DNA from 3 places in the Vogesella sp. AC12 genome. Region 2 is predicted to be linked to each of the others. Evidence: predicted binding sites of a transcription regulator. Region 2 holds the regulator's gene; each other region holds the start of a gene.
The links. Region 2 encodes sigma-54, which starts transcription at its own class of promoters, with help from an activator protein. Its sites were predicted from a motif close to CTGGCACGCTTCATGCTT; they were not measured.
Positions count from the first base shown of each region.

Region 1: a site for sigma-54 is predicted at 4,179-4,196, ahead of NOM55_RS16265 (dicarboxylate/amino acid:cation symporter). Genes of this name have one in related genera too.
Region 3: a site for sigma-54 is predicted at 6,301-6,318, ahead of NOM55_RS03085 (ammonium transporter). Genes of this name have one in related genera too.

Region 1 covers NZ_JANFNU010000015.1:4,471-15,079, reverse strand. Annotated here, with positions in the region: gene NOM55_RS16280 (DegT/DnrJ/EryC1/StrS aminotransferase family protein) at 119-1,282, shown strand; gene NOM55_RS16275 (sugar transferase) at 1,447-2,064, shown strand; gene NOM55_RS16270 (nucleoside-diphosphate sugar epimerase/dehydratase) at 2,102-3,994, shown strand; gene NOM55_RS16265 (dicarboxylate/amino acid:cation symporter) at 4,293-5,606, shown strand; gene NOM55_RS16260 (DUF2164 domain-containing protein) at 5,667-5,912, shown strand; gene NOM55_RS16255 (LysR substrate-binding domain-containing protein) at 6,027-6,938, shown strand; gene aspA (aspartate ammonia-lyase) at 7,131-8,534, shown strand; gene NOM55_RS16245 (hypothetical protein) at 8,712-9,068, shown strand; gene NOM55_RS16240 (YggL family protein) at 9,289-9,648, opposite strand; gene ubiD (4-hydroxy-3-polyprenylbenzoate decarboxylase) at 9,735-10,609, opposite strand, start outside.
Region 2 covers NZ_JANFNU010000006.1:125,594-136,202, forward strand. Annotated here, with positions in the region: gene NOM55_RS11320 (KpsF/GutQ family sugar-phosphate isomerase) at 1-208, shown strand, start outside; gene kdsC (3-deoxy-manno-octulosonate-8-phosphatase KdsC) at 217-741, shown strand; gene lptC (LPS export ABC transporter periplasmic protein LptC) at 738-1,301, shown strand; gene lptA (lipopolysaccharide transport periplasmic protein LptA) at 1,291-1,800, shown strand; gene lptB (LPS export ABC transporter ATP-binding protein) at 1,797-2,525, shown strand; gene NOM55_RS11345 (RNA polymerase factor sigma-54) at 2,529-3,974, shown strand; gene hpf (ribosome hibernation-promoting factor, HPF/YfiA family) at 4,037-4,357, shown strand; gene ptsN (PTS IIA-like nitrogen regulatory protein PtsN) at 4,520-4,984, shown strand; gene hprK (HPr(Ser) kinase/phosphatase) at 4,977-5,933, shown strand; gene rapZ (RNase adapter RapZ) at 5,914-6,756, shown strand; gene NOM55_RS11370 (NusG domain II-containing protein) at 6,764-7,126, shown strand; gene NOM55_RS11375 (Gx transporter family protein) at 7,107-7,634, shown strand; gene NOM55_RS11380 (flavin prenyltransferase UbiX) at 7,621-8,247, shown strand; gene NOM55_RS11385 (NAD(P)H-hydrate dehydratase) at 8,234-9,733, shown strand; gene NOM55_RS11390 (DMT family transporter) at 9,730-10,609, shown strand, end outside.
Region 3 covers NZ_JANFNU010000001.1:609,559-620,167, forward strand. Annotated here, with positions in the region: gene NOM55_RS03060 (efflux RND transporter periplasmic adaptor subunit) at 1-747, opposite strand, end outside; gene NOM55_RS03065 (TetR/AcrR family transcriptional regulator) at 832-1,449, opposite strand; gene NOM55_RS03070 (efflux transporter outer membrane subunit) at 1,542-3,002, shown strand; gene NOM55_RS03075 (zinc-dependent alcohol dehydrogenase family protein) at 3,219-4,259, opposite strand; gene NOM55_RS03080 (Lrp/AsnC family transcriptional regulator) at 4,394-4,873, shown strand; gene NOM55_RS03085 (ammonium transporter) at 5,023-6,222, opposite strand; gene murI (glutamate racemase) at 6,608-7,393, opposite strand; gene apbC (iron-sulfur cluster carrier protein ApbC) at 7,400-8,482, opposite strand; gene NOM55_RS03100 (MFS transporter) at 8,849-10,090, shown strand; gene metG (methionine--tRNA ligase) at 10,192-10,609, shown strand, end outside.

The sequences.
Region 1 (10,609 bases), on a different contig from region 2:
AACATTTCAGGTTTCAAGGTAGGTCGGGTTAGCGCAGCGTAACCCGTCAAGGTTGGCCGCAAGCAAGAATGATGAACCGGCGGGGATAACCGGCCGGAATGAACGAAAGACAAAAGTAATGACCGAACAGAAATTCCTCCCCTTCGCCCTGCCTGACATCGGCGAAGACGAAATCAACGAAGTGGTCGACGCGCTGCGTTCCGGCTGGGTGACCACCGGCCCCAAGACCAAGCAGTTCGAGGCCGATTTTGCGGCGTTTATCGGTGATGGCGTGGAAGCGATCGCGGTGAACTCCGCCACCGCCGGCCTGCACCTGGCACTGGAGGCGGTCGGTATCGGCCCGGGCGACGAGGTGATCGTGCCCAGCTACACCTTTACCGCCACCGCCGAGGTGGTGCGCTACCTCGGCGCGCATCCGGTGTGTGTCGATGTCGATGCGGCGACGTTCAATATCCGTCCGGAGGCGATCCGCGCCGCGATCACGGCCAAGACCCGCGCGATCATGCCGGTGCACTTCGCCGGTCTCGCCTGCGACATGGACGCCATCATCGCCATTGCCCGCGAGCACGGGTTGAAGATCGTCGAGGACGCCGCCCACGCGATGCCGACGTACTACAAGGGCAAGCTGATCGGCACGCTGGATTCCGACGTCACCGTGTTCAGCTTCTACGCCAACAAGACCATGACTACCGGTGAGGGCGGCATGGTGGTGTCCAAGAACAAGGACGTCATCGCCCGCTGCAAGGTGATGCGCCTGCACGGCATCAGCCGCGATGCCTTCGACCGCTACACCTCCAAGACGCCGGCCTGGTATTACGAGGTGGTCGCCCCCGGCTACAAGTACAACATGCCGGACACCGCCGCGGCGATGGGCATCCACCAGCTGAAGAAGATCAACGCCTTCCTGCTGAAGCGCGAAACCTTGGCCGCCCGCTACGATGAGGCGCTGGCCGACCTGCCGCTGATCCTGCCGGCGCGGCCGGTGGATGCCGGCAGCAACCACGCCTGGCACCTGTACCCGGTACGGCTGAAGCCGGAAGCCGGCATCAGCCGTGACGACTTCATCGTGCGCATGGCCGAGCTGGGCATCGGCTGCTCGGTGCACTTCATCCCGCTGCATCGCCAGCCGGTGTGGCGCGATGGTTACGGCCTGAAGCGCGAGGACTTCCCGGTGGCCGACGCGGCGTTCGAGGCCGAGGTGACGCTGCCGCTGTATACGCGCATGACGGACGACGACCAGCGCCGCGTGATCGCCGCGGTGCGCGAAGTGCTGGGCAAGTGATGAGCGACCAGCCAGAAAACAAGCAAGGCGTCGCGAGCGGCGCGGAGGCAGGGCGGACGGCGCGCAGCGACCGAGAGAGTACGGACGGTGCCGCGCGAGCATCGGCCAACGCCGCAGACGGGTCGCGCAGCAGCTTTGGGCTACCGGATAATCTGCGGCCAACCTTGGCCGCTACCCACGGCTCGCCGATCGTCAAGCGCCTGTTCGACCTGACGGCGGTGCTGGCCGGGTTGTGGCTGATCTGGCCGCTGCTGCTGGCCATCGCGTTGTGGGTGAAGCTGGATTCGCCGGGCCCGGTGTTCTTCCGCCAGGTGCGGGTAGGGCGCGGCGGCCAGCTGTTCCGCATCCACAAGTTCCGCACCATGCAGATCAATGCCGAAGCCGCCGGCCAGCTGACGGTGGGCGCCGACGCCCGCGTCACCCGCGCCGGTCGCCTGCTGCGCAAGACCAAGCTGGACGAGCTGCCGCAGCTGCTGGACGTGCTGTTCGGCGACATGAGCCTGGTCGGGCCGCGCCCGGAGGTGCCGAAGTACGTGGCGCTTTATCCGGCGCGGGTGAAGGAGGTCGTGCTGTCGGTGCGCCCCGGCATTACCGATTGGGCGTCGATCCGCATGATCGACGAGAACGAGCTGCTCGGCAAAGCGGCAGATGCAGAAAAGATGTATATCGAATCGATCCTGCCGCAGAAGCTGGATTACTACCTGCAATACGCGCGCAGCTACACGCTGTGGGGCGATGTGCAGATCATCCTTGCCACCTTGCTGAAGATCGTGTCGCGCTAGGCTTTCGGCCCTGTCTGCGGCCAACCTTGGGAACAACATGCTGGAAAAACTGCTGTCCTTCTCGCGCCACCACAAGATGGCGCTGTTGATGCTGCTGGATGCGCTGCTGCTGCCGCTGGCGCTGTGGAGCGCGGTGCTGCTGCGCCTGGGCGGCAACTGGGATCCGAAGCTGGACCCGTACCTGTGGATTTTCGCGGTGCCGCCGCTGTGGGTGCTGCCCATCTTCATCAAGCTCGGCCTGTACCGCGCGGTGCTGAAATTCCTCGACGACCGCATCGTGTACACCGTGTTCGTCGGCGTGTCGCTGTCGGTGCTGCTGCTGATGGCGGTGATCCTGATGGCCGGCATCGCGCCGTTCCCGCGTACCGCCATCGTGATCTTCTGGGTATTCGCGATGGCCTATATCGGCGGCAGCCGCTTTTTCCTGCGCGGCATCGTGCGCCGTATCGACGCGCTGGACGCGCCGCGGCGGCCGGTGATCATCTACGGCGCCGGCCGTGCCGGGCTGCAGCTGATGGCGGCCTTGCACGAGGGCCGCGAATACCGGCCGCTGGCCTTTGTCGACGACAACCCGCAGCTGTGGCGCCGCACCTTCCGCGGCCTGACGGTGCACGATCCGCTGACCCTGCCGCAATTGCTGCAGGACAGCGGCGCGGAGGCGATCCTGCTGGCGATGCCGTCGGCCAGCCGTGGCCGCCACCGCCAGATCCTGGAGCAGCTGGAAACCCTGCACGTGCCGATCAAGCGCCTGCCGGGGATGGCCGATCTGGTGTCCGGCGAGGTGCGGGTGGAAGAGCTGCGCGAGGTGGAGATCGACGACGTGCTCGGCCGCGACCAGGTGCCGCCGCAGCCGGAACTGCTGGCCGCCAATATCCGCGGCAAGGTGGTGATGGTCACCGGCGCCGGCGGCTCCATCGGCGCCGAGCTGTGCCGCCAGATCGTGAAAAACCGGCCGGCGCGCATCGTGCTGTTCGAACTGAGTGAATACGCGCTGTACGCGATCGACCAGGAGCTGGCGCGGCTGGCGCCGGCGGTAGCGCGCACGCCGGTGCTGGGTAGCGTCACCGATACCGCTCGGCTCTCCTCGGTGCTGCAGGCGTTCGCGGTGGAGACGGTGTACCACGCCGCCGCCTACAAGCACGTGCCGATGGTGGAGCACAATCCGGTGGCCGGCATCGTCAACAATGCCTTCGGTACCGACAGCTGCGCGCAGGCGGCGCAGGACGCCGGCGTCGCCACCTTCGTGCTGATTTCCACCGATAAAGCCGTGCGGCCAACCAACGTGATGGGCGCCAGCAAGCGCCTGGCCGAGCTGACGCTGCAGGCGCGCCACGCCGCCGGCAGCCGCACCCGTTTCGTGATGGTGCGCTTCGGCAACGTGCTGGGCAGCTCCGGCTCGGTGGTGCCGCTGTTCAAGCAGCAGATCGCCAGCGGCGGGCCGGTGACGCTGACCCATCCGGACATCACCCGCTACTTCATGACCATCCCCGAGGCGGCGCAGCTGGTGATCCAGGCCGGCGCGATGGGTGAGGGCGGCGACGTGTTCGTGCTGGACATGGGTGAGCCGGTGAAGATCATCGATCTGGCACGGCGCATGATTCATCTGTCCGGGCTGGAGGTGCGCGACGACTACCATCCGCACGGCGACATCGAGATCCGCTGCACCGGGCTGCGTCCGGGCGAGAAGCTGTACGAGGAGCTGCTGATCGGCGACGGCGTGCTGGCCACCGACCATCCGCGCATCATGCGCGCGCAGGAGTACCACCTGCCGCCGGCGCAGCTGGCCGGCCATCTGGCGGCCTTGCGCAGTGCCTGCGCCGCGCTGGACGCGCCGCGCGCCTTTGCCGAGCTGCAACAGGTGGTGCACGAATTCAAGGCGGCGGCGCACACCGCCGACTGGGTGGCACAGGCCGCCGGCCGCAGCGACTGAAGCCGCCCTGCCAGCAAACCGCCCGTCATGCCAGCCATGACGGGCGGTTTTTTTATGGCCGTGCGGCGGCGGCCGGGTGTTCGGAAATCCGGATGCCGATCGGGTGGGTATTCGGTCTGCCGTTCTGAGGACCGCTCATGACGAGAGTATTCCTTGTAAATCAACGGCTTGGTTGTGGTGAAGGCTGGCACGGTCTGTGCTGTAGGGGCTGCCAATAGAAAACGGCACACCAGATGCCGTATGCCGGCCTGGCCGGAACCACGAAAGTGTTATTGACCCTCATATGCATGGAGTCCCCGTGAAACTGAATCGACTGACAACGATGATCCTGGCCGCAATGGTGCTGGGCATCATCACCGGTTATGCCTGGCGCGAGATGGCCGGCAGCCCGGAAGCCATCAAATCCTTTGCCGACAATCTGTCCATCCTGACCGACGTCTTCCTGCGTCTGATCAAGATGATCATCGCGCCGCTGGTGTTCTCCACCCTGGTGGTCGGCATTGCACGCATGGGTGACTCCGCTACCGTTGGCCGCATCGGTGCCAAGGCGATGGGCTGGTTCGTGACCGCCTCGCTGGTGTCCCTGATGCTGGGCCTGGTGATGGTCAACCTGCTGAAGCCGGGTGTCGGCCTCAGCCTGCCGCTGCCGGACATTACCGCCAGCTCCGGCATCGAGAAGGGCGCGCTGACACTGAAGGACTTCATCAGCCACCTGATTCCGAAGAGCGTGTTCGACGCGCTGGCCAAGAACGAGATCCTCGCCATCGTGGTGTTCTCGCTGTTCTTCGGTACCGGTGCCGCCGCCATCGGCGACAAGGCCAAGGGCCTGATCGACGCCATCGACGCCGTCGCCCATATCATGCTGAAGGTCACCGGCTACGTGATGAACTTCGCGCCGTTCGCGGTGTTTGCCGCGATCGCCGGCATGGTGGCCAAGGAAGGCCTGGGCATCCTGTCCACCTACGGCAGCTTCATGGCGCAGTTCTACATGTCGCTGAGCCTGCTGTGGCTGGCGCTGCTGGCCATGGGTGCGATCTTCCTGAAGGGCCGCGTCATCGAGCTGTTGCGCGCCGTGCGCGAGCCGGCACTGCTGGCCTTCTCCACCGCCAGCTCCGAGGCGGCCTATCCGAAGACCCTGGACCGCCTGAAGCGCTTCGGCTGCTCCGACCGTATCGCCAGCTTCGTGCTGCCGATGGGTTACTCGTTCAACCTCGACGGCTCGATGATGTACTGCACCTTTGCCACCATCTTCATCGCCCAGGCCTACGGTATCGACCTGACGCTGTCGCAGGAAATCACCATGCTGCTGATCCTGATGGTGACGTCCAAGGGCATGGCCGGCGTGCCACGCGCGTCGCTGGTGGTGATCGCCGCCACCCTGGCGCAGTTCAACATTCCGGAAGCCGGCCTGCTGCTGCTGCTGGGCGTCGACCACTTCCTGGACATGGGCCGCTCCGCCACCAACGTGCTGGGTAACGCCATCGCCGCCAGCGTGGTCGCCAAGACCGAGAAGGAACTGACCGCCGCCCTGCCGCAACTGGATGACGATGACGACATCGAGCCGCAGGGCCGTGACGTCGAGCTGCAACCGGCACTGGCCAAGCAGGGCTGATAGACTGCGCGTTTTGCGCTGCCGCCGCCCGGCGGCAGCCTGTCATTCCGGAGTCTTGCCATGAGTCGCGACGAACGTTTCCTCAGCCCTGCCCAGCTTGTCGAGCTGGCCCCCGCACTGCAGCGCCAGCTGGATAGCGAGTTCGGGGTGGAGCTGGGCACGTTCGATGCGCAGTCGCTGCTGCTGTTTGTTGCCGGGCGCATCGGCCCGGCGATCTACAACCGCGCGCTGGCCGACGCCCGCAGCGCGCTGGATGCGCGCATGGAGTCGCTGCAGTCGGCACTGTGGGAGCTGGAACGCGACTGAAGGCGCCCGTTGATGTCATGAAAAAGGTTGGCCGCATGATCACTCATGCGGCCAACCTTTTTTGCGTGTGGCCGGCGGAGCGATTACGCTGCAGGCCATTGCAGGAGGTGTGCTATGGAAACCCGCTGGCTGGAAGACTTTCTGGTATTGGCCGAGACCGGCAGCTTTACCCGCTCCGCCGAATTGCGCCACCTGACGCAACCGGCGTTCTCGCGCCGTATCAAGGCGCTGGAGCAGTGGCTGGGTGCCGACCTGATCGACCGCACCACCTGGCCGACGCGGCTGACGCCGGCCGGCGAGCTGCTGCTGGACAAGGCGCGGCAGCTGGTCGGCGAGCTGTCCAGCACCCGCACCCTGCTGCGCGGCCTGCACGCGGCGGACGGCACCACGCTGACGCTGGCGGTGCCGCACACGCTGTCGTTCGGCTTCGTGCCGCGCTGGCTGGCGGACGAGCGCGCGGCGCTGGGCGAGGTGTCGTGGCGCCTGCTGGCGCACAACGTGCACGACGCGGTGGTGGCGCTGGTGGAGGGTAATGCCGACCTGCTGCTGTGTTACCACCATCCGCGCCATCCGGTGGAGCTGAGCGCCGGCCGCTATCCCGGCCTGCGCCTGGGCAGCGAGACGCTGGGGCCGTTCGCGCGCGCCATGCCCGACGGCCAGCCGCAGTGGCAGCTGCCCGGCAGCAGCGCCGCGCCGCTGCCCTTCCTCGGCTACGGCCAGAACGCCTACTTCCGGCGCATGACCGACCTGATCCTGGAGCGGGCACCGGCGGTGTGCGCGCTGCGGCAGTGCTTCGAGACCGACATGGCCGAGGGGCTGAAGGCGATGGTGCTGGAAGGGCACGGCGTCGCCTTCCTGCCGCACAGCGCGGTGCAGCGCGAGTTGGCGGCCGGCCAGTTGTGTGCCGCCGGTGGCGAGCAGTGGACGCTGCCGATGGAGATCCGCGTCTACCGCGATGCGCGACGCGAACTGCCGGCGCTGGATGCGCTGTGGCAGCAGCTGGCGGCGCGCTATCCGGCGGTGTAGCACGGCGCGGCCCCGTATTGCGGCCAACCTTGTTGCAATTTTGGCTGCATGTTATTGGGTTTTAATGGTGCGTTGCCGGCATGATCAACGATCATGCAAATCCTGCATCATCCCATCGCCATTCGGAATTGGTCGTGGTGGCGACGGCGGCGCTACAGTGGCGGCCATCCTTCCCCACACAAGAACACCACCATGTCGACCCGTCTTGAACACGATCTGCTCGGCGACCGCGAGGTCCCTGCCCACGTTTACTGGGGTGTGCATACCCTGCGCGCCATCGAGAACTTCCCGATTACCGGCCAGACCATCGCCGGCTACGGCGACCTGATCCGCGCGCTGGCGGTGATCAAGCAGGCGGCGGCGCAGGCCAACCACCAGCTCGGCCTGCTCGGCACCGTGCACAAGGACGCCATCGTGCTGGCGTGCGAGGAAATCCGCGGCGGCAAGCTGCACGAGCAGTTCGTGGTCGACGTGATCCAGGGCGGTGCCGGCACCTCCACCAACATGAACGCCAACGAGGTGATCGCCAACCGCGCGCTGGAGATCCTCGGCCACGGCAAGGGCGAGTACCAGTACCTGCACCCCAACGAGCACGTCAACATGGGGCAGAGCACCAACGACGTGTACCCGACCGCGTTGCGGCTGGCGACGTTCTGGGGTGTGCAGCGCCTGCTGGCGGCGATGGCGCGCCTGCGTGACGCTTTCGACGACAAGGCCGACGAATTCGGCGGCGTGCTGAAGATGGGCCGCACCCAGTTGCAGGACGCGGTACCGATGACCCTGGGTCAGGAATTCCGCACCTACGCGGTGATGCTGGGCGAGGACGAGCAGCGCCTGTACGAAGCCAGCGCGCTGATGCTGGAGATCAACCTCGGCGCCACCGCCATCGGCACCGGCATCACCGCCCATCCGGACTACACGCCGCTGGTGTGCGAAAAGCTGTCGGCACTGACCGGCATCGCGCTGCAGACCGCGCCCAACCTGATCGAGGCGACCCAGGACTGCGGCGCCTTCGTGCAGCTGTCCGGCGTGCTCAAGCGGGTGGCGGTGAAGCTGTCCAAGAGCTGCAACGACCTGCGCCTGCTGTCGTCCGGGCCGCGCGCCGGCCTCGGCGAGATCAACCTGCCAGCCCGTCAGGCCGGCTCCTCCATCATGCCGGGCAAGGTCAACCCGGTGATCCCGGAAGTGGTGACCCAGGTCGCGTATGAAGTGATCGGCAACGACATGACGGTGACCATGGCGGCGGAAGCCGGCCAGCTGCAGCTGAACGCCTTCGAACCGGTGATCGCCTACAGCCTGTTCCGCAGCGTCAGCCACCTGACCGCGGCCTGCGACACGCTGCGCGAAAACTGCGTGGTCGGCATCACCGCCAACCGCGACTACCTGCTGGACACCGTGCACCGTTCCGTCGGTCTGGTGACGGCGCTCAACCCCTACATCGGCTACGCCGCCGCCACCGAAGTGGCCACCGAGGCGCACGCCAACGGCGGCAGCGTCTACGACATCGTGCTGCGTCGCGGCCTGCTGACGCGCGAACAGCTGGACAAGCTGCTGCAGCCGGAGGCGCTGACCAGCCCGCGCTGGGTGACGCTGTAAGTTTGTAGGTCCCTTTATAGGGCGTCCCCGTGCGGTTTTCCGCATGGTGACGCCTTTTTTTGTGCCGATTCGAATAAGGGGGGCAGGCAGTAGGGAGAAGCCGCAGGGCGAAGTGTCTTGGCAAGGCGGCAGAATCGGTTTATACCGCTTTTGTGCATTGCACAAAAAGGAGGTCCCATGACCCAGCCCTTGTTGCCCTTGCTGCTGGCGGTCAACGCCGTGTTGCCGGCCTTGTGCCGCCGCCAGTGTCGCAGCAGCTTTGCCCTGTGGCATTCGCTGCTGTTTTTCGGTTGGCGCACCGTGCAGTCCGGTGCGCCGTGGCCGCAGCAGTATCAGCGCCTGCAACGCCGCGGCGAGGCGGACTGGCTGGCGTGGCAGCACGAACAGCTGTCGCTGTGCCAGACGCTGGCGGCGGCCGGCGATCCGTCGCTGCTGTGCGGCCAACCTTGCCCGCCGTCGCGCGCGCCGCGGCTATGCCAGCATCTGGCCGACGGCCTGTTGCTGTATGCGCGGCGCCGGCTGACCGCGCCCTGAGAAGCTGTTCACGATCTGCTGCGCCCTGATATCCAGGTGGCTGATCCTTGGTTGGCATTGGCCAAAAAATGCGTATTGATATCAACATCAACGGCGCTTTTTTGGCCCATTCCGCCTTGTCTGGCTTTGGCTCACGAGATCGTGAACAGGTTCTGGCGCGCATAGAAAAAAGCCTCCGCATGCGGAGGCTTTTTTCATGGTGCCAAGGTTGGCCGCAGCCTTACCAGGCGCTGTGCCACACGTCCAGCAGCTCGCTGCATTCCACGTCGCTGACTTCGGCGCGCGCCTGCAGCCAGGTGTTCAGCGCGTTGCGCATCTCGGCGGTGACCGCCACGCCGTTGATCGGGAATACGATGCCGTCCAGCTGGCCGTCGCTGAAGTGGCCGCCAAAGCTGACACCGTGCTGCTCGACCGCGTCCAGCCAGGCATCCAGCAGGCCGTCGTGGGCGCCGGCAGCGGCGTCTTCTTTCAGATTGGCAATCACGGTAAAGCCCAGTTCCTGGAACTCACCAACGCGCAGCTTCTTGCGCTGGCGGGGTTTCAGGCGTTTCAGGCGCTGGCGGGAATTGGCATTAATCATGGTGAGATCTCCGGGGTAAGTACAGACAGGGCGCGATGATAACGCGCCCTGCCCGGGGTAACACAATTATTTGCGACGGCGGCGTGTTACAGCCCCAGTTGCTGCCACAGGCTATCCACGCGCTGGCGGGTGGCGGCGTCCATCACGATCGGGGTGCCCCATTCGCGGCTGGTTTCACCGGGCAGCTTGTTGGTGGCGTCCAGCCCCATCTTGCCGCCGAGACCGGACACCGGGCTGGCGAAGTCGAGATAGTCGATCGGGGTGTGCTCGATCAGGGTGGTGTCGCGCACCGGGTCCATGCGCGTGGTGATCGCCCAGATCACTTCCTTCCAGTCGCGGGTGTTGACGTCGTCGTCGACCACCACGATGAACTTGGTGTACATGAACTGGCGCAGGAAGCTCCAGCAACCCATCATCACCCGTTTGGCGTGGCCGGGGTACTGCTTCTTGATCGACACCACCGCCATGCGGTAGCTGCAGCCTTCCGGCGGCAGGTAGAAGTCGACGATCTCCGGAAACTGCTTCTGCAGGATGGGCACGAACACCTCGTTCAACGCCACGCCGAGGATGGCCGGCTCGTCCGGCGGCTTGCCGGTGTAGGTGCTGTGGTAGATCGGGTTCTCGCGCATGGTGATGCGGTCGATGGTGAACACCGGGAAGCTGTCCTGCTCGTTGTAGTAGCCGGTGTGGTCGCCGTATGGGCCTTCCATTGCCATGTCGTTGGGGTGGATGTGGCCTTCCAGCACGATTTCGGCGCTGGCCGGTACCTGCAGGTCGGAGCCGAGGCACTGCACCAGCTCGGTGCGGCTGCCGCGCAGCAGGCCGGCAAACTGGTATTCCGACAGCGTATCCGGCACCGGGGTCACCGCGCCCAGGATGGTGGCCGGGTCGCAGCCCAGTACCACCGCCACCGGGTAGGGCTTGTCAGGGTTGGCCGCACGGAACTCGCGGTAGTCCAGCG
Region 2 (10,609 bases):
GCTGGACAAGAGCCTGGATCTGGCCGGCCTGCGCATCGACGACGTGATGGCACGCCAGCCGCGCACCATCGAGTCACACCGTCTGGCCACCGAAGCGGCCAACGAAATGGAACACCACAAGATCAACGGCCTGCTGGTCACCGACCGCGCCGGCAATCTGGTGGGCGCCCTGAACATGCACGACCTGCTCAAGGCAGGCGTGGTCTGAGAGACACCATGCAAACCATTACCGAACTGGCCAAACGCACGCGACTGCTGATCATGGATGTGGACGGCGTGCTGACCGACGGCCGCATCTTCATCACCGCCAGCGGCGAAGAGCTGAAAGCGTTCAACACCCTGGACGGCCACGGCCTGCGCATGCTGCAGTCCACCGGCGTGCAGCTGGCGATCATCACCGGCCGCGACGCCCCCGGCGTCGCCCACCGCGCCCGTGGCCTCGGCATCGACCACTACTACGCCGGCGTGCACGACAAGCGCACCGCGTTTGCCGAACTGCTGCAAAAAACCGGCCTCGCCGCCGAAGACTGCGCCTACATCGGCGACGATGTCATCGACCTGCCGGTGATGAGCCGCGTTGGCCTCGCGGTGGCGGTACCGGACGCGCCCAGCTTCGTGCGCCAGCACGCCCACTTCGTCACCGGTTGCAGCGGCGGCCAGGGCGCGGTGCGCGAGCTGTGCGAGCTGATCCTGCAGGCGCAGGGCAACTACGACCGCCTGATGGCCGGCTACCTGGCATGAACCGCGCCGCCCGCCTGTTTCCGCTGGGCCTGACGCTGGGCATGGCCCTGCTCGCCTTCTGGCTCAACGTGCTGACCATGCAGCGCGGCGATGCGCCGGGCAAGATCGACCTGAGCCGCCCGGAGTACACCATCAACCGGCTGACGGCAAAGCGCTTCGACACCCAGGGCCGGCCGCAGCAATACCTGCAGGCGGCCCAGATGTGGCAACTGCCGCGCAATCCGAATGTCTATCTCAGCAAGCCGCGCATCGAAGTCTTCCTGCAGGGCATCCCCGACTACACGGTGACAGCCGCGGCCGGGCGCTACCACAAGCAGCAGAAAACGGCGGACTTCAGTGATAATGTGCGCTGGGAGCGCAAGGCCACCGCCGACGCCCCGGCCATCCTGCTGCAGACCTCGGTGCTGCATGTCGACACCGTGGCGCGCAGCGCCAGCAACCGCGCGCCACTGGTGGCCGACTACGGCACCTCGCAACTGAAATCGACCGGCTTCATTTACCAGCAGGACAGCGGCCAGCTGAACCTGCTGTCCAACGTAAGGATTACCTATGCGCCATAGTGTGCTGATCGCGCTGACCGCCCTCGTGCTGAGCGCCCCTGTCATGGCTGAAAAGGCCGACAGCGAAAAACCGATCGAACTGTCTGCCGACCGCGGCTCGCTGGACCAGAAAAAAGGCGTGACGGTATGGGAGGGCAATGTCGTGGTGGTGCAGGGCACGCTGAACTTGAAGGCGCAGCGCGTGACCGTGACCCGCGACGCGCAGGGCAACCAGCAGCTGCAGGCGCAGGGCAGCCCGGTCACCTTCCGCCAGAAGGTCGACGGTAGCAATGAATACGTCGAAGGCAGCGCCAGCAACGTCAACTACAACACTGCGGCCAACCTTGCCACCCTGACCGGCAACGCCCGCGTCAAGCGCGGCCAGGATTCGGTCAGCGGCGCCGTCATCGTCTACAACACCGCCACCGAGACCTATCAGGCCAGCGGCGGCACCGCCGCCAGCGGCAACAGCGGCCGCGTGACGGTGATCCTGCAGCCCAAAGCACAGGGCACGCCATGACCCCGAGCCAGCTTTCCATCCAGCACCTGAAGAAGACCTTCAAGAAGCGTACCGTGGTGCGCGACGTGTCGCTGGAGATCGCCAGTGGCGAGGTGGTCGGCCTGCTCGGCCCCAACGGCGCCGGCAAAACCACCAGCTTCTACATGGTGGTCGGCCTGATCGCCGCCGATGCCGGCGAAATCCGCCTCGACGGCCAGACCATCACCCACCTGCCGATCCATCAGCGCGCACGGCTCGGTCTCGGCTATCTGCCGCAGGAAGCGTCGATCTTCCGCAAAATGACGGTAGACGAGAACATCCGCGCGGTACTGGAAATTGCCGGGCTGAAGGACGAGGAGCTGGAAAACGAGCTGACCCTGCTGCTGGACGACCTCAATATCAGCCACCTGCGCGACAGCAACGCGCTGGCGCTGTCCGGTGGCGAGCGCCGCCGCGTGGAAATCGCCCGCGTGCTGGCCACCCGCCCGCGCTTCATCCTGCTGGACGAGCCGTTTGCCGGCGTCGACCCGATCGCGGTAATCGATATCCAGAAGATCATCGCCTTCCTCAAGGAACGCGGCATCGGCGTGCTGATCACCGACCACAACGTGCGCGAAACGCTGCGCATCTGCGATCGCGCCTACATCATCTCCGAAGGCAGCGTGCTCGCCTCCGGCCTGCCGGAAGCGCTGGTGCTGAACGAACAGGTCCGCCAGGTGTACCTGGGCGAACACTTCCACTTGTAAGCCATGAAACAGACCCTCCAGCTCAAAACCAGCCAGCAACTCACGCTCACCCCCCAGTTGCAGCAATCGATCAAGCTGCTGCAGATGTCGACGCTGGATCTCAGTACCGAGCTGGAGCGCTACCTGCTGGAAAACCCGCTGCTGGAACGCGCCGACAGCAGCGACAGCCCCGACGAGTCCGACAGCCCGTTGCCGGTGCTGGCGCCCAGCGGTGACACGCCGGCGTCGGACAGCGGCAGCGAGCCGGAGCGGCCGGAAGCGGAAAGCAACCGCGACGACGGCGAGCTGCTCGGCGACTGGGGCAGCAGCGGGAGCGGCAGCAGCCGCAACGATGACGACGACGAGTTCGACCCCATTCTCAACACCCCGTGCCGGCCGTCGCTGCGCGAGCACCTGACCGCGCAGATGGGTGAAACCCAGCTCAGCCAGCGCGACAAGGCGCTGATGTCGCTGCTGATCGACGAGCTGGATGACGACGGCTATCTGCCGACCTCGCTGGACGACATCGCCGCCGAGCTGCCGCTGGAGCTGGAAGTGGAAGGCGACGAGCTGGAGTGCCTGCGCAAGCTGCTGACCCAGTTCGAGCCGACCGGCATCGGCAGCCGCAATCTCACCGAATTCCTCAGCCTGCAACTGCAGCAGCACGCGGCACCGGCCGCGGTGCGTCAGCTGGCGCTGGACATGGTGCAGCAGCACCTGCCGCTCCTGGGCAACCGCGACTTCACCAAGCTCAAGAAGCTGCTCGCCATCGACGAACAGCAGCTGAAAACCGCCCACGCCCTGCTCGCCAGCCTGCGACCGCGCCCCAGCAGCGGCTTCGACCAGGGCGAGACCCACTACGTCGCCCCCGACATCCTGGTGGTGAAACGCCAGCAGCGCTGGGTGGCGCGCCTCAACCAGGGCACGCTGCCGAAGCTGCGCGTCAACCAGATGTATGCAGGCATGCTACAGCAGAAGGGCAGCAGCCATAATCTGGGCGGCCAGCTGCAAGAGGCGCGCTGGCTGGTAAAAAACATTCAACAACGGTTTGACACCATCCTGAAAGTGGCAGAATCTATTGTTGACAGACAGCAAGCGTTCTTTGAACAAGGTGAAGTGGCCATGCGCCCGCTTATCCTGCGAGACATCGCGGAAGAACTGGGTCTGCATGAGTCAACCATCTCCCGCGTCACCACGCAGAAATACCTGCTGTGCAGCCGTGGCTTGTTCGAACTCAAATATTTCTTTGGCAGTTCGGTCGATACTGACAGTGGTGGCGAATGTTCCGCCACCGCGATCAAGGCACTGATCCGGCAGATCATCGATGCGGAAGACCACAACAAACCGCTGTCTGACAGCGCCATTGCCGACAAGCTGATCGCTCAAGGTATTCAGGTTGCAAGACGTACCGTAGCCAAGTATCGTGAAGCCATGCAGATACCACCGGTCAGCCAGCGCAAGACTTTTTAGGTTGTTCATAACAAGATCGCCATGCCCAGTCCGGATATGGCACCAACAGAAGGAGTTAGGGTATGAACCTCAAGATTACCGGCCTCCACCTCGACGTTACCCCGGCGCTTCGTGACTACATCGAAAGCAAACTGGAACGCATTACCCGCCATGTCGATAATGTGATCGGTGTCAACGTGACACTGTCTGTCGACAAACTGGTACAGAAAGCCGAAGTCAATGTTCATCTGGCAGGCAAGGATATCCATGCCGAAGCCACCGAAGCGGACATGTACGCGGCCATCGACCTGCTGACTGACAAACTGGATCGTCAGGTACTGAAATTCAAGGAAAAACAGGTCGAGCATCGCGCACCGGTACCGCAAGAGCAAGCGTCGCTCTGATCAGGATTTGCCGAACAAAAACGGATAATGCAAGCACTGCTTGCTTATCCGTTCTTTTTTTGGCTACCGCTTTTTCTCCTGACGATCATCCTGCGCTTTCCACTATGGTATTCCGTGGACTCGGCGTAGAATGGCCCTCGATTTTTTCGGGCAAATGGCATTATGGGCTTGATCAGTAAAATACTCTCCGTGGACAACGTCATTGCTGACATGGACGTTTCCAGCAAAAAACGACTCTTCGAACAAGTCGGCCTGATGGTCGAAAACAGTCACGCCATCGCACGCAGCGATGTCTTCGACAGCTTGTTTGCCCGGGAAAAACTCGGCTCCACCGGCCTGGGACAAGGCGTCGCCATACCGCATGGCCGCATCAAGAGCCTGAAGGAAGCCACCGGCATCTTCATCCGCCTGAAGGCGCCGATTCCGTTCGATGCCCCCGATGGCAAACCGGTCTCGCTGCTGTTCGTGCTGCTGGTGCCGGAGCAGGCCACCGACATCCACCTGCAGGTATTGTCCGAGCTGGCGCAGCGCTTCTCCAGCAAGGCGCTGCGCGAACAGATGAACGATCCCGCCTGCGATGCGCAGAAGCTGTTTGAACTGATTTCCGACACCCCAGACCATGCCTAATATCAGTGTTCGCCGCCTGTACCAGGACAATCAGCACAAGCTCAACCTGAGCTGGGTCGCCGGCCGTTCCGGCTCCGACAACCTGATTTCGAATGATGAACAGCGGCCAACCCAGGCACTGGTCGGTCACCTCAACTTCATCCACCCCAACCGGGTGCAGGTACTTGGCCTCGCGGAAGTGGAATACCTGAACAAGCTGGAGCAGGCTGCGGCACGGACCGCCCTCGACCAGCTGTTCCACCGCACCATGGCGGTGGTGATCGTCGCCAATGCGCAGCCGGTGCCCAACCTGCTGCGCGACTACTGCCAGAGCCACAATGTGCCGCTGATGAGTACGCCGCTGGAAAGCCCGTACCTGATGGACGTGCTGCGCATCTATCTGGCGCGCGCGCTGGCGGTCTCCACCGTGATGCACGGCGTGTTTCTCGACGTGCTGGAAATCGGCGTGCTGATCATGGGCGATTCGGCGATGGGCAAGAGCGAACTGGCGCTGGAGCTGATCTCGCGCGGCCACGGCATGGTTGCCGATGACGCAGTCGAGCTGTACCGCATCGGACCGGAAACGCTGGAAGGCCGCTGCCCGGCGCTGCTGCGCGACTTCCTCGAGGTGCGCGGCCTCGGCATCCTCAATATCCGCACCATTTTCGGCGAAACCGCGGTACGCCCGAAGAAGGTGCTGAAGTTGATCATCCACCTGATGAAGGCCAACGACCAGGCGATGCAGACGCTGGACCGCCTCAACATCCAGTCCGAAACGCAGGACATCCTCGGCGTCACCGTGCGCAAGGTGATCCTGCCAGTGGCCGCCGGTCGCAACCTGGCGGTACTGGTCGAGGCCGCGGTGCGCAACTACATCCTGCAGCTGCGCGGCATCGACAGTACCCGCGAATTCATCGATCGCCACACCAACCTGCTACGGGACCAGGAACATGCAGCTGATTCTGATTAGCGGCCTGTCCGGCTCCGGCAAGTCCGTCGCCCTGCGCCTCTTGGAAGACAACGGCTACTACTGCGTCGACAACCTGCCGGCCACCATGCTCACCGACGTGGTGGCGCTGTACAGCGAACAGGGTTACCAGCACGTCGCCATCAGCGTCGACACCCGTTCCGCACCAACGTTGGCCGCATTGCCGGAGGTGATGGCCAGCCTGAAAGCGATGCGGGTCGACGTGCGCCTGATCTATCTGGAAGCCACCACCGAAGTGCTGGTCCAGCGTTTCTCGGAAACGCGGCGCCGCCACCCGTTGTCCGGCAACGGCCTGACGGTGGAGGAATGCATCCGCCTCGAGCGCGAGATGCTGGAGCACATCCACGAGCTGGGCCACCGCATCGACACCAGCCACCTGTCCGCCAACGCGTTGCGAGCCTGGGTCAAGGTACTGGTCGACGCCGATGCCGACTGCCTGACCCTGGTGTTCGAATCGTTCGGCTTCAAGCACGGCCTGCCGCTGGACGCCGATTTCGTGTTCGACGTGCGCTGCCTGCCCAACCCCTACTACGAAGTCGCGCTACGGCCGCTGACCGGCCAGGACGAAGCGATCTGCCGCTTCTTCGAAGGCGAAGCCAGCGTGGCGCAGATGCTGGCCGACATCCGCCAGCTCCTGCAAAACTGGCTGCCGCGCTTCCGCCAGGACAACCGCAGCTACGTCACCGTCGCCATCGGCTGCACCGGCGGCCAGCACCGCTCGGTCTACCTCGCCGAACAGCTGGCCAAGGCCTTTGCCGGCGAACAGGTCCTGCTGCGCCACCGCCAGCTGCCCGCCAAAAAATAAGCCGGCCATGTTCAAGGCCGGGGACTATCTGGTGCTGCTGGCACTGTGCGCGCTGCTGCTGGCGGCCTTCCTGCAGCTCGGCCGCCACGCCGGCGAGGCCGACAGCGTCATCGTGCGCCAGAACGGCACCGAAACCATCCGCCTGCCGCTGCGCCTGAACCGGCGCCATGTCGCCCACGGCCCGCTGGGGCTGACCGAAATCGAGATCCACAACGGCCAGGCCCGCATCCGCCGCGATCCGAGCCCGCGCCAGTACTGCGTGCAGCAGGGCTGGCTGCGCCACAGCGGCGACATCGCCGTGTGCCTGCCCAACCGCGTCAGCATCGAGCTGGCCGGCACGCGCCAAGCCCATGACTCGCTCGCCTACTGAACGCACGCTGCAAGCCAGCGCCGACGATCACCGCATCGCCAGCCTTGCCGCGCTGGCCATCGCGCTGGGCATGGTCGATGCCGCCATCCCGTCGCCACTGCCCGGCGTCAAGCCGGGGCTGGCCAACATCATGACCCTGTTCGCGCTGCACACCCTGGGCTGGCGTGCCGCGGTGTGGGTCACGCTGCTGCGTGTCGTCGGTGCCGGCCTGCTGCTGGGCAGCCTGTTCACCCCCGGCTTCTGGCTCAGCCTCGGCGGCGCGCTGGCCAGCCTGCTGCTGCTGGGCGCCTGCCGGGCGCTGCCCGCCCGCCATTTCAGCCTGGTCAGCCACAGCCTGCTGGCGGCGCAGGCCCATCTGCTGGGACAATTGCTGCTGGTCAGGCTGTTCCTGATTCCATACGACAATATACTGCTACTGTTCCCGCCGCTGGCGCTAGCCGCCCTGCTCGGCGGCATCGCCAACGGTCTGATAGCAAGCCATCTGGTACAAGCGCATGACAAAGATTGACACCGTTACCGTCGCCCTCACCGGCGCCTCCGGCCTGCCCTACGGCCTGCGCCTGATCGAATGCCTGCTGCGCGCCGGCAAGCGGGTGTGGGTGATGTACTCGCAGGCGGCACAGGTGGTGGCGAAACAGGAGATGAACCTGACGCTGCCGTCGCGGCCGGAAGGCTTCCAGCAGTGGCTGCAAGAGCGCTACCAGGCCGCCGACGGCCAGCTGGCGGTGTTCGGGCGCGAGGCCTGGTTTGCACCGCCCGCCTCCGGCTCCAATCCGGCCGACGCGATGGTGATCTGCCCGTGCTCGATGGGCACCCTCGCCGCGGTGGCGCACGGCATGAGCGACAACCTGATCGAACGCGCCGCCGACGTGATGCTGAAGGAACAGCGCAAGCTGGTACTGGTACCGCGCGAGGCGCCGCTGTCGGTGATCCACCTCGAAAACATGCTCAAGCTGGCCCGCCTCGGCGTCTGTATCCTGCCGCCGTCACCCGGTTTCTACACCCACCCGCAGACTATCGACGACATGGTCGACTTCGTGGTCGCGCGCATCCTCGACCAGCTGGCGGTGCCGCACCAGCTGCTGCCGCGCTGGGGAGAGAGTCACCATGCCGGAGAATGAACGCGCGCTGATCGACGCCGCCGCGCTGCGGCAGTGGGAGCAGCAGGCGGCACAAGCCGGCCTCGACCTGATGGCCCGCGCCGGCGCCGCCATCGCGCACTGGCTGCGCCAGCACTACCCGCCGCCACGCCAGCTGCTGTTCGCCGCCGGTAGCGGCAACAACGGTGGCGACGCGCTGATCGCGGCGCGACTGCTGCTGGCCGATTACGCGGTCAGCGTGTGGCAGCCGCAGCCGCCGGCCACCGCCGCCGCGCAGGCGGCAGAACAACAGTACCTCGCCGCTGGCGGCCGGCTCGACAGCACGCTGTCAGCACTGCCCCCAGCCGAACTGCTGATCGACGGCCTGTTCGGCGCCGGCCTGAACCGGCCGCTGGATGTCGGCTGGCTGGCGCAGATCGCGGCGCTGGACGCCCTGCTCTGCCCGCGGGTGGCACTGGACGTGCCCAGCGGCCTCGACGCCTGGAGCGGCTGCGTGCAGGGTGCCGCCCTCCCCGTCGACCATACTCTGGCGCTGCTGTGCCACAAGCCGGGGCTGTTCACCGCCGACGGCCGCGACTACAGCGGCCGCGTCGAGCTGCTGGACCTCGACTGCCCGCCGGCGCTGGTACCGGCGGCACAGGGCGAGCTGCTTGCGGCCAACCTTGCGCCGCTGCGGCGCCGTCACAACAGCAACAAAGGCAGCTTCGGCAGCGTCAGCATCATCGGCGGCTGCGCCGGCATGGGCGGCGCCGCGCTGCTCGCCGGCCGCGCCGCGCTGGCACTGGGTGCCGGCAAGGTGCGCATCCACAGCCTCGATGCGCGGCTGTCACTGGATCCGCTGTGGCCGGAGCTGATGATTGCGCCGCTGGGCAACACCAGCAGCCTGGCCGCCGACGAGGTGGTCGCCATCGGCCCCGGCCTCGGCCAGAGTCCGCAGGCGCACCGCATCCTCGCCAGCGTGCTGGCCCATCCCGGTGCGCTGCTGCTCGACGCCGACGCGCTCAACCTGCTGGCCGGCGACAGTGCCTTGCAGCAACAGCTGCGACAGCGCCCGCGCCCGGCGGTGATCACCCCGCATCCGGCCGAGGCGGCACGCCTGCTCGGCTGCAGCACCGCCGCCGTGCAACAGGATCGCCTCGCCGCGGTACGTCGCCTTGCAGCCGACCTTGGCGTGATCGCCGTGCTCAAGGGCGCCGGTTCGCTGCTCTGCGGCCCCGACGGCTACTACCGGCTGTGTGCGGCCGGCAACGCCGCGCTGGCCAGTGCCGGCCAGGGCGACATCCTCAGCGGCAGCATCGCCGCGCTGCTGGCACAGGGCCAGGACGAAACCACCGCCGCCGGCAACGCGGTGTGGCTGCACGCCAGCGCCGGCGACCGCTATCTGGCCGACGCCGGCGGCCCGATCGGCCTGCGCGCCAGCAGCACGCTGCCGCTGATGCAGCAGCTGCTCAACCAGCAACTCGCCAGCAGCGACCACGACCACCCCCACAGAAAGCCCCCGTTTTGACCTCGCAACAAAAAGCCTACCTCTACGGCCTCGGTGCCGTACTCGCCTGGTCCACCGTGGCCACCGCCTTCAAGATCAGCCTGCAACACCTCAGCCCGGCGCAGCTGGTGCTGTACGCCAGCGCCTTTTCGCTGCTGTCGCTGCTGTCCATCCTCGCCTGGCAGGGCCGCCTCGGCGAGCTGCTGCCGGCGCTGCGCCAGCACTGGCGGCGCTCGCTGCTACTGGGCGCGGTCAATCCCTTCGTCTACTACCTGATCCTGTTCCAGGCCTACCACCTGCTGCCGGCACAGGAAGCGCAGGCGATCAACTACACCTGGGCGCTGACCATGACCCTGCTCGCCATCCCGGTGCTGAAGCAGAAACCGCGACCGCAGGACGCGCTGGCGGCGCTGGTCTGCTATGCCGGCGTACTGGTGATCGCCACTCGCGGCCAACCTTTGGCGCTGGAGTTCAGCAATCTCGCCGGCGTCGGCTATGCGCTGGTCTCCACCGTGCTGTGGGCCGGCTACTGGCTGTTCAATACCCGCGACCAGCGCGAGCCGGTGCTGGGGCTGACGCTGAACTTCCTGTTCGCTCTGCCGCTGGCCTGGCTGTGGTGCCTGTGGCGCGGCGAGCTGGGCCCGGTGGCATGGCAAGGCATCGCCGGTGCCGCCTATGTCGGCGCGCTGGAGATGGGCTTCACCTTCGTACTGTGGCTGGCGGCGATGAAACTGACCAGCAGCACCGCGCGCATCGCCAACCTGATTTTCCTCGCGCCGCTGCTGTCGCTGCTGCTGATCTACCTGCTGATCGGCGAGCAGATCCTGTCCTCCACCCTCAACGGCCTGGCGCTGATCCTGGGCGGCCTGATCCTGCAAAAAATCCCGTTGCCGCGTC
Region 3 (10,609 bases), on a different contig from region 2:
TCGGTCTGCGGCATCGGAAAGCTGGCGAAGTCTGGCCGGAACGCTGACGTCTTCCCTGCCGAACAGCGTGGCTTGCCCGCTGGAGCCGACCGCAGGGCGCAGGGTTTCCGGCAACTGGATCACCGCCTCGCGGCGCCCGGCGTGGGCCAGCCGCACCACGATCTGTCCTGCGCCCACGACTTGGCCGGGCTCGGCCAGCGTTTCCATCACCACGCCATCGCCATCCGCCAGCAGCTCCGCATAGCGGCTTGCATTGCGGGCCACGTCGGCCTGCGCCTCGGCCGCACTGAGCTGGGCTTTGGCGGCATCCGCCGCCGCCTTGACCTGGTCGTAGGCTGAAGCAGAAATTGCACCGGTGCCACGCAGGTCACGGTAGCGGGCTTCATCCTGCGCAGCCTGCTGCGCCCGCGCGCGTGCCGCGGCAACCGCCTCCAGCTGCGCCTGTGCGGCCAACTTGAGATCGGCCGGGTCTATCCGCAGTAGCGGTTGGCCGCGTTTAACGGTTTGCCCGGCGTCCACCAGACGCTCCAGTACCTTGCCGGAGACGCGGAAGCCGAGATCGCTCTGTACCCGGGCGGCTATGGTGCCAGTGAAGGCACGTGACTCAGGGCTGAATCCCTGGACGATGGCGGCACGCACCAGCGGTGTACTGGTGCGGGGGTCTGTCTGTACTTTTTCGCCGCAAGCGACCAGAGCAAACGGCAAGGCACAAATGACGGTGGAGATAGCAAGGCGATGCCGAAGCATGAAAGTCCCTTTGACGAAGTGATCGGGACTTTCAGTATTGTTCTTGTGACCAATTTAGTCAATAGTCACTAACGGGTCACATCATCATGGCGACAGGCTGCGCAGCACCAGGCTGGAAAGTTGCGCGGGTGCCTCCTCGGTGTTGTCGAAGTTGTACTGCAATAGCAGCGGGTGCAGATAAGGGCGCATCACCAGATAAATCGCTTTGGTGGTTTCATCAAGCGGCGTCTTGCGCTCAAAATCCCCGCTCAGTCGCCCCTGCTGCACGATTTCCTGCAGCAAACCCTGAATGCGCTCCTCGTAGGCGACCGTCGCCTGCCAGCGTTCACCGGCGGCCGAGGCAGCGATCTCATAGAGCTTACGGTCCTGGAAAAACAGCCGCAGGCTGGATTCCACAATGGTTCTGAACATTCGCCGCAGTTTCTCTGGCGGTCGTTCCGCGGCGTCTACCGCGGTTCTGACATCGTTCTCGATCTCGCGCAGGCAGTTGGCACAGATCATCTCGCCGATGGCCTGCTTGGACTCGAAGAACTTGTAGATATAGGCCTTGGAAAAACCAATGGCCTTGGCGAGATCCGATACTGTGGTTTTCTCGTAGCCATAGCGGCTGAAGTGCTCGGTGGCGGCGGCAACGATTTGATCGCGTACGTCGTGGTCGGCCGGGCCGCGGGCCGCAACGGGGGAGGCGTGTGTATTCTTCATGGGTTGTAGCTTACAGATCTGCTCAAAAATTGACAATGAGTGACTAATATGTATTATGGTCACTATAGTTCATTCAAATCCGGAGCCTGTCCGTGCTAGCTAAACACCCACTTGCCTTGCTCATCGCCGCCAGTCTGTTGACCGGCTGTGCCGTCGGTCCCGACTATGTCCGGCCCGATATGCCGATGCCTGAACAGTATCTGGGCGCGGCCACGGTGGAACAGCGCCATGCGTCCACCCGTGCCGACCTGGCGGCATGGTGGGAGGGTTTCGGTGATCCGCAACTGAGTCGATACGTGATGCTGGCGCTGGAACAGAATCTCGATCTCGCGCAGGCATCCGCTCGCGTCATGCAAGCGCGGGCGGGTCTGGGGGCGGCCCATGCCGCGTTGCTGCCTGCCGGCAATGTCAGCGGCCAAGCCGCCAGGGCCTACCAATCCGTTGAAACGCCCATGGGTCAAGTCTTGAGTCCGACACCAGGTTTTGACCGTTACGGCAATGCCTACGAGGCCGATCTTGCTGCCAGCTGGGAACTGGACCTGTTCGGTGGCTTGCGGCGCGGGCAAGAAGCGGCGCTGTCCGAGTATCAGGCTTCGGAAGCCGGTGCCACGGCCACGCGGCTGGCGGTGGCAGCGCAGACCGCCGACATCTATATCAGCATCCGCGGATTGCAAACCCGCCTGGATGTTGCCCGTCGGCAGGTGCAGAAACAGCAGGAACTGCTCAAGATCATCCAGCTGCTGTATGGCAAGGGCTTGGCGGCCGAACTGCAGGTGAACCAGGCCGAAGGGGCGCTGGCCCAGGTCCAGGCCGCCGTGCCCGTGCTCGAAACGGGGCTGGACGCGGCCATGAATGCACTGGATGTGATGCTGGGCTCGCCACCCGGCACGCATCGCGCCGAGCTGGCCGAGGTTGGTGCCATCCCTGCCGCCCCACGCCTTGCCGCCACCGGGTCACCCGGCGAGTTGCTCCGCCGCCGGCCAGACCTGATCGTGGCCGAGCGTCGTCTGGCGGCATCGAATGCACGTATTGGCGTCGCCCTTGCCGAGTATTACCCCAAGCTCACGCTGAGCGGACTGATCGGCAGCGCAACCGCGGTGTCCGCCGGCAATCTGTTCAGCGGTGGCGCCAGCCAGGCCGCCGGCGTGCTGGGGCTGCGCTGGCGCCTGTTCGATTTTGCGCGCATCAACGCGCAGATCGACCAGGCCAAGGGTCAGGAGGCAGAAAGGTTGGCCGCGTATCGGCTTGCCGTGCTTCGGACGACCGAGGATGTGGAAAACGCCTTCTCGGCCCTGGTCAAACGCGAAGAACAGGCGGCTGTCCTTGCCAAAGGTGTGGACTCGCTCGGACGCGCCCGGTCGGCCTCGTTTGCCGCCTATCAAAAGGGTGTCGTCAGCCTGATCGAGGTGCTGCAAGCCGATGAAAGCTTGCTCCGTGCCTCCGACGCGCATGCACAGGCGCAAACAGAATCGGCACGCGCAGCCGTCGCGGCCTTCAAGGCGCTGGGTGGTGGTTGGCAGCCTCACGAATCCGAGGTGCTGGCAATCAAGTAGCAACAGGAGCGGGACAGGGCTCCTGTGCAAACCGGCCATTGTGAGTCTGGCTACTCATTGGCTGCCTTGGCCGAACTTCAGATGAATTCCTAGTACTCAATAATGGCCACCATCAGCACAAGGGACTCCGTGTGGCCACTTGAGCGGGCGCGCGTCGGGACCTCGAAATTGGGCTTGTAGCACGAGCACGCTTCGCGTCGAAGCCTCACTCCCATCTCAGAACTCCGTGACGACGGTGACGCCGGCCACTTCGAATTTGTCCATATTCATCAGCACATCGATAGCCTGTTCAAGGTTGATCGTCCGGCCGATGAGCTTTTCCGGCGCCAGCTTGCCCGACTTCATCATCGCGAACATCGCGTCATAGCGGTGCGCCTGCATGCCATGACTGCCCAGGATTTCAAGCTCGTGCGCGATGACCTTGCTCATCGGAATGGCCGGGGCGCTGTGCTCGCCCAGCATCAGGCCGACCTGCACATGCTTGCCGCGTTTGCGCAGGTTGCTGACCGAGTTGAAGCAGGTGACAGGGTGCCCGAGTGCGTCCAGCGACACGTGCGCGCCGCCGCGGGTGATTTCCAGCACGGCTTCGACCACGTTGGCCACTTTGGCGGCATTGACCGTGGCCACCGCACCGAGCGCACGGGCGAGATCGAGCTTTTCTTCCGAAATATCAATGGCGATGACATTCGCGCCAATGGCATTGGCGATCATGATGGCCGACAGGCCGACACCGCCGCAGCCATGCACCGCCACCCACTGGCCGGCCGAGGTCTTGCCCTGATCCACCACCGCGCGGAACGAGGTGACGAAGCGGCAGCCCAGGCTGGCCGCGGTGGTGAAGTCCAGCGTTTCCGGCAAGGACACCAGATTGATATCTGCCTGATGGATGGACACGTACTCGGCAAACGATCCCCAGTGGGTGAAGCCGGGCTGGAACTGATGGTCGCAGACCTGGTGGTTACCGGAGTGGCACTCTGGGCAATGGCCGCACCCGGCCACAAACGGAACCGTCACCCGGTCGCCCACCCGCCACTTCGTCACCTGCTTGCCGACCGCCTCCACGATGCCGGAGAACTCGTGCCCCGGAACATGGGGAAGCTGAATGTCCGGATCATGACCGACCCAGCCATGCCAGTCGCTGCGGCAAACGCCGGTCGCCATGACCTTGATGACCACGCCGCCGGATTCCGGCGTCGGGTCGGGGACGGTCGTCAGTTGCGGCGGGGCAGCAAAGGATTCGTAGACAACGGCTTTCATGAGCGGCTCCTGTGTTGAAGTGTTCCTTCATTGTGAAGTATTGCCGTGAATTTACCTTTCTGTTTTCGATGGGAATAATGGCGAATATGAAATAGTATTTCGCCAGTGAAAACGGATTGAAAGGTTGTTTCGCCATGGCCGCACTAGACAAAGTGGACATTGCCATTGCCGACCGGTTGCAACAGGATGGCCGGCTGTCCAATGCCAGGCTTGCCGAGCAGCTGGCCCTGAGCGAGGCCTCCTGCTGGCGGCGCCAGAAACGGCTGGAAGAGATGGGCGTGATCGAAGGCTATAAAGCGGTACTGAACCGGCGCAAGCTCGGGATCGGCGTGATGGCCTTTGTGCAGATCGTTTGTACGCAGCACAGCGAGGAGGTCACGGCCGCATTCGAGCGGATCATTCAGGCCAGCCCCAATGTGCTCGCCTGTCACAACACGACCGGCGAGGCCGACTTCCTGTTGCAGGTCGTCGCCAGGGATCTCGATGACTACAGCCGTTTTGTCGAGAAAGTGCTGAGAAAATTGCCGGGTGTGTTGAGCATTCGTAGCAATATCTCGTTGCGGGAAATGAAGGTGACGAACAAGTTGCCGATTACGGACATCGACCTGGCCTAGACCGGCCTGGGCGACTCGCCCCTGTCGCGCGCCAGCACCCGCACGGACACAGAATGGAAAGAGACCCCTTTCGGAGCCTCTCTTTGCGTCGAGTCCAAGTGCCGGCTCGTTAAGCCGTCCCGGCGGACCTGATTTTTCCGGATCACGTATTACCAGTTGCTCTCCCGCTCCGGGGTCGCGGTGATGTTGTGGATGGACAGGTCGGCGCCGTTGAATTCTTCCTCGTCGCTTAAGCGGATGCCGACCACTTTTTTCAGCACGCCGTAGACCAGATAGCCGCCGCCAAAACCGATGCCGATGCCGGCCACGGTGCCGATCAGCTGCGAGGCCAGGCTGACGCCGCCGGCGCCGCCCAGCCAGTGCTGGCCGAACAGGCCGGCGGCGATGCCGCCCCAGGCACCGCACAGGCCGTGCAGCGGCCACACGCCGAGTACGTCGTCGATCTTCCAGCGGTTTTGCGTGAGGGTGAACAGGTACACGAACATGGCGCCGGCGACGCCGCCGGTGACCAGCGCGCCCAGCGGGTGCATCACGTCGGAGCCGGCGCACACCGCCACTAGCCCGGCCAGCGGGCCGTTATGGATGAAGCCGGGGTCGTCGCGGCCGGCCCACATCGCGGTCAGCGTGCCGCCGACCATCGCCATCAGCGAGTTGACCGCCACCAGCCCTGAGATGCCGCCGACCTTCTGCGCACTCATCACGTTGAAGCCGAACCAGCCGACGATCAGGATCCAGGCGCCCAGCGCCAGGAAGGGGATCGACGACGGCGGGTGGGCGCTGACGCGGCCTTCCCTGGTGTAGCGGCCGCGGCGGGCGCCGAGCAGCAGCACCGCCGCCAGCGCGATCCAGCCGCCGACCGCGTGCACCACCACCGAGCCGGCAAAATCGTGGAAGGGCGCGCCGAAGTTGGCCGCAAGCCAGTCCTGGATGCCGAAGTGGCCGTTCCACACGATGCCTTCAAAAAACGGGTACACCAGTCCGACCAGCAGGAAGGTGGCCGCCGATTGCGGGTGCAGGCGCGCGCGCTCGGCGATACCGCCGGAGACGATGGCGGGAATGGCGGCGGCAAAGGTCAGCAGGAAGAAGAACTTCACCAGCTCATAGCCGTTGGCCTGGCTAATGTGGCTGACGTCGCTGAAGAAGTGCACGCCGTAGGCGACGCCGTAGCCGACAAAGAAGTAGGCCAGCGCCGAGATGGCGAAGTCGGTGAGGATCTTGACCAGCGCGTTGACCTGGTTTTTCTTGCGCACGGTGCCCAGCTCCAGAAAGGCGAAGCCGGCGTGCATCGCCAGCACCAGAATGGCCCCGATCAGTAAGAACAATACGTCGTTTGCACTTGTTTCCGTCATGCTTGCGCTCCAATGGTGCGTATCCGTGGTGCAGCACGGCGGGCTGCGGATACGAATGCCTGTGATTGGGGCGCTTTCTTGCAAAAATGGTGCCAGCGGGCGCCAGCCTTGTGCATCAAGGCGTCATGACGATGCCTTGCGCCGGCTGCTGGTGCGGAGGAGGGTGCTTGCCTTGATTTGGTGCGGATTGATGTGCGCTATTGGTGCGTACTGCGCTGCGGCCAACGTTGGCCGCAGCCTCAGAACCTGTTCACGCTCCGCTGCGGCTTGATCTCGATGGGGCGATGCGGTGCTGGCGGTGGCTTCGGCATGCTTGTTTATATCTGGATAAACGCCGCTTCCGCAGCCGTTTTCGTCTTGCCTCGCGGAGATCGTGAACACGCTCTCAGGCCGGCTGCAGTGCCTCGACGCGGTCGTCGCGCTGCAGGATCTGCTGCAGGAATTGTTGCATGCTGTGATCGTCGCCGGTGGTGACGAAGCGGTAGTGCGGCGGCGTCTGCGGGCCGCTGCGGCAGTGGTGTTGCTGCAGCAGGCGCAGCGTCTGGCGCACCACGGCGTCGGTGGGATCGATGATGTCGATGTGCGGCGGCAGCTGCTCGCGGATCAGCGGCGCCAGGAACGGGTAGTGGGTGCAGCCGAGTACCACGTGGTCGACGTTGTGCGCCAGCAACGGCGCCAGCGCCGCGGCGACGGTGCGCCGGGCCGTGTCGCTGTCCAGCTCGCCGCTTTCCACCAGCTCGACAAAGCCGGTGCCGGCCTGGCTGTAGATCTCGGCGTGGTCGTGCAGCTGCGCCGCCAGCTGGCGGAATTTCTCGCCGCGCAGCGTGGCCTGCGTTGCCAGCACGCCGACCTTGCCGCTTTGCGTCGACAGCGCCGCCGGCTTGATCGCCGGCTCCATGCCGACAATCGGCAGTGCCGGGTGGCGCTGGCGCAGGTGGCGCGCCGCGGCGCTGGTGGCGGTGTTGCAGGCGATCAGCAGCAGGGTGGCGCCCTGTGCCAGCAGGTAGTCGGCGATCAGCTCGGCGCGGGCGATCAGCTCGTCGTCGCTGCGCCCGCCGTAAGGACAGTAGCCCTGATCGGCCAGGTAGATCACCGGTTCGTCGGGAAGCTGGGCGGTGAGCTCGCGCCACACCGAAAGGCCGCCTAGGCCGGAATCAAACATGCCGATCATGAGGGATTAACTGTTCTGGATGACGATTTTCGGGAATTTACCAGAGAAGTCGCGTGCCTTGTCACCGACCTTGACCGCCACCTTGCGCGCGATCTGCTGGTAGCGTGCCGCCAGCGCGCTGTCCGGCGCCGCCGCCACCGTCGGGCAGCCGTCGTCGGTGGCCAGGCGGATGCCCAGATCCAGCGGCAGCGAACCGAGCACGTCGACGCCGTACTGGGCGCTCATCTTGTCGGCGCCGCCGTGGCCGAAGATGTGTTCTTCGTGGCCGCAGTTGCTGCACACGTGCATCGCCATGTTCTCGACGATGCCGAGGATGGGCACGCCCACCTTCTCAAACATCTTCAGCCCCTTTTTCGCATCCAAGAGCGCGATGTCCTGCGGCGTGGTGACGATGATGGCGCCGGTGACCGGCACCTTCTGCGACAGTGTCAGCTGGATGTCGCCGGTGCCCGGCGGCATGTCGATCACCAGGTAGTCCAGCTCGTTCCACAGCGTGTCGTTGAGCAGCTGCTGCAGCGCCTGGCTCACCATCGGGCCGCGCCACACCATCGCCTGGTCCTCGTCCACCAGGTAGCCGATCGACATCGTCTGCACGCCGTGCGCCGGCAGCGGCACCAGCTTGCCGTCGATCACCTCCGGCTTCTGGCCCTGCAGGCCCATCATCAGCGGCTGCGACGGGCCGTAGATGTCGGCATCCAGAATGCCGACCGACGCGCCTTCTGCCGCCAGCGCCAGCGCCAGGTTGGCCGCAGTGGTGGACTTGCCGACGCCGCCCTTGCCGGAGGACACCGCGATGATGTTCTTCACCCCCGGCAGCAGCGGCACGCCGCGCTGTACCGAGTGGCTGGTGATCTCGCTGACCACGTCGATGCTCAGCTTGCGCTCGCCGGCCAGCGGCGCCAGCCGTTCGCGGAACAGCTCGGCGATGGCGGCGAAGCGGCTTTTGGCCGGGTAGGGCAGGGCCACGCGCACATTGAGGTGGGCGGCATCGTTTTGCTGCACGCTGACGCCTTTGCGGTAGGGCTTGTGGGTGTCTTCGTCGATCAGGTCGGCGATGGCATCGAGAATGTCGGTGTCGGTCAGGGCCATGTCAGTAGTCCGGGAAGCGGCGTCGCCATGGACGCCAAACAGTTTGCCGAGTCGGGAAAGCATGATGGGTGATCTTGAGCGGGATGAATAGCCGACTATTTTAATCGGGTTTGCCGCAGGCGAACAGGCTTGCCCGCCGTTTTGGCCGCAGCCGTCATGATAAGCGCTGCGCCGGCGTCGTGCATGCCGCTGTCGGCGTGGCTGCGGCCAACCTTGGCCGCAGCGGGGGGCTTACTTTTTTGTCATGGTGATGGTGTGGACGGATTTGCTGGTGTAAGTAGCTGATTTGGCGTAGAATCGACGCCTTTTTTCTGAACCGGCACGGGGTGGCAGACTGCTCCGCTGTGGTTTTCCCGAGGTTACGTTTTGTCTGAATTTACCAAGATTTCCCGTTTGACCCCGGCGCGGATGCTGTTCCCGCTGGCGCTGGTGCTGTTTGAATTTGCGGTCTACATCGCCAACGACATGGCGCAGCCGGCGATGCTGCGCGTGGTGCAGGAGTTCGGCGTAGGCATCGAGTGGGTGCCGATGGCGATGACCGCTTTCCTGCTCGGCGGCGCGCTGATGCCGTGGCTGACCGGGCCGCTGTCCGACCGCATCGGTCGCCGTCCGGTGCTGCTGGGCGGGGTGGTCTATTTCATCGTCGCCTGCCTCGCCACCTATCTGGTGACCTCGATCGAGGCGTTCATGGCGCTGCGCGTGCTGCAGGGCGTCGGCCTGTGCTTCATCAATGCCGTCGGCTACGCCGCGGTGCAGGAGGCGTTCGAGGAGAAGACCGCGGTCAAGGTCACCGCGCTGATGGCCAACGTGGCGCTGATCGCGCCGATGGTCGGCCCGCTGGCCGGCGCCGCGTTGATCGAGTTCGCGCCGTGGCGCAGCTGCTTCCTGTTCATCGCCGGCGTGTCGCTGCTGGCGCTGGTCGGGCTGTGGTGGAAGATGCCGGAAACGGTCAACGTTGGCCGCACGCGCGCACCCTTGCGCCGCATGGGCGCGGATTACCTGGCGCTGCTCGCCGACCGCCGCTTCGTGCTGTCGCTGCTGTGCATCCCGCTGCTGGCGATGCCGCTGATGGGCTGGATCGCGCTGTCGCCGGTGCTGCTGGTGGAAGACCTCGGCATGAGCACCGTCGAATACGGCCTGTGGCAGCTGCCGGTGTTTGGCGGCCTGATCGCCGGCAATTTCGCGCTGGTGCTGCTCACCGAGCGCCTGGCGCTGGGACGCTCGGTGCTGCTGGGCATGTGGCCGATTGTCGGCGGCCTGGCGCTGATGCTGGGCGGCATCCAGTTCAGCAGCGTGCCGCACATCTATATGGTGGCCGGCATGAGCCTGATGGCGTTCGGCGAGGGGCTGTCGTTTGCGGTGCTGTACCGCTTCGCGCTGATGGCCAGCACGGTGAGCAAGGGCACGGTGTCGGCGGCGATGAGCATGCTGTCGATGGCCGGCTACGCGCTCGGCATCGAGCTGTTCCGCCACGCCTATATCGTCGGCGGCATGATCGGCTTCGCGCTGATGTCGTTGCTGACCTCGCTGCTGTTCGTGCTGGTGGCGCGGCCGCGGGTCCGCCACGCGATGAAGCTGCGCGCGGTGCCGGTGGCGCAGGCAGCCTGATGTTTCGGGCGCACTGTTTATAAAGGTTGGCCGCAACGCTGTTGCGGCCAACCTTTGTCGTTATAATCGACGGTTTCGTATTGCTTATCGGGATGCATTTCATGACTAAACGCCAGATTCTGGTTACCAGCGCACTGCCGTACGCCAACGGCGCCATCCACTTGGGGCACATGGTTGAGCACATCCAGACCGATGTCTGGGTGCGTTTCCAGAAGATGCGTGGCCACGAGTGCTACTACGTTTGTGCCGACGACACCCACGGCACCCCGATCATGCTGGCCGCGGAAAAGCAGGGCATCACTCCGGAGCAGCTGATCGAGCGCGTGAACACCGAGCATCTGGCCGATTTCAGCGGCTTCCACATCGGCTACGACAACTACTACAGCACCAACAGCCCGGAAAACAAGGCGTTCTCCGAGCAGGTCTACCTCGCGCTGAAGGCCAACGACAAGATCGCCAGCCGCACCATCGAGCAGCTGTACGACCCGGAAAAGAACATGTTCCTGCCGGACCGCTTCG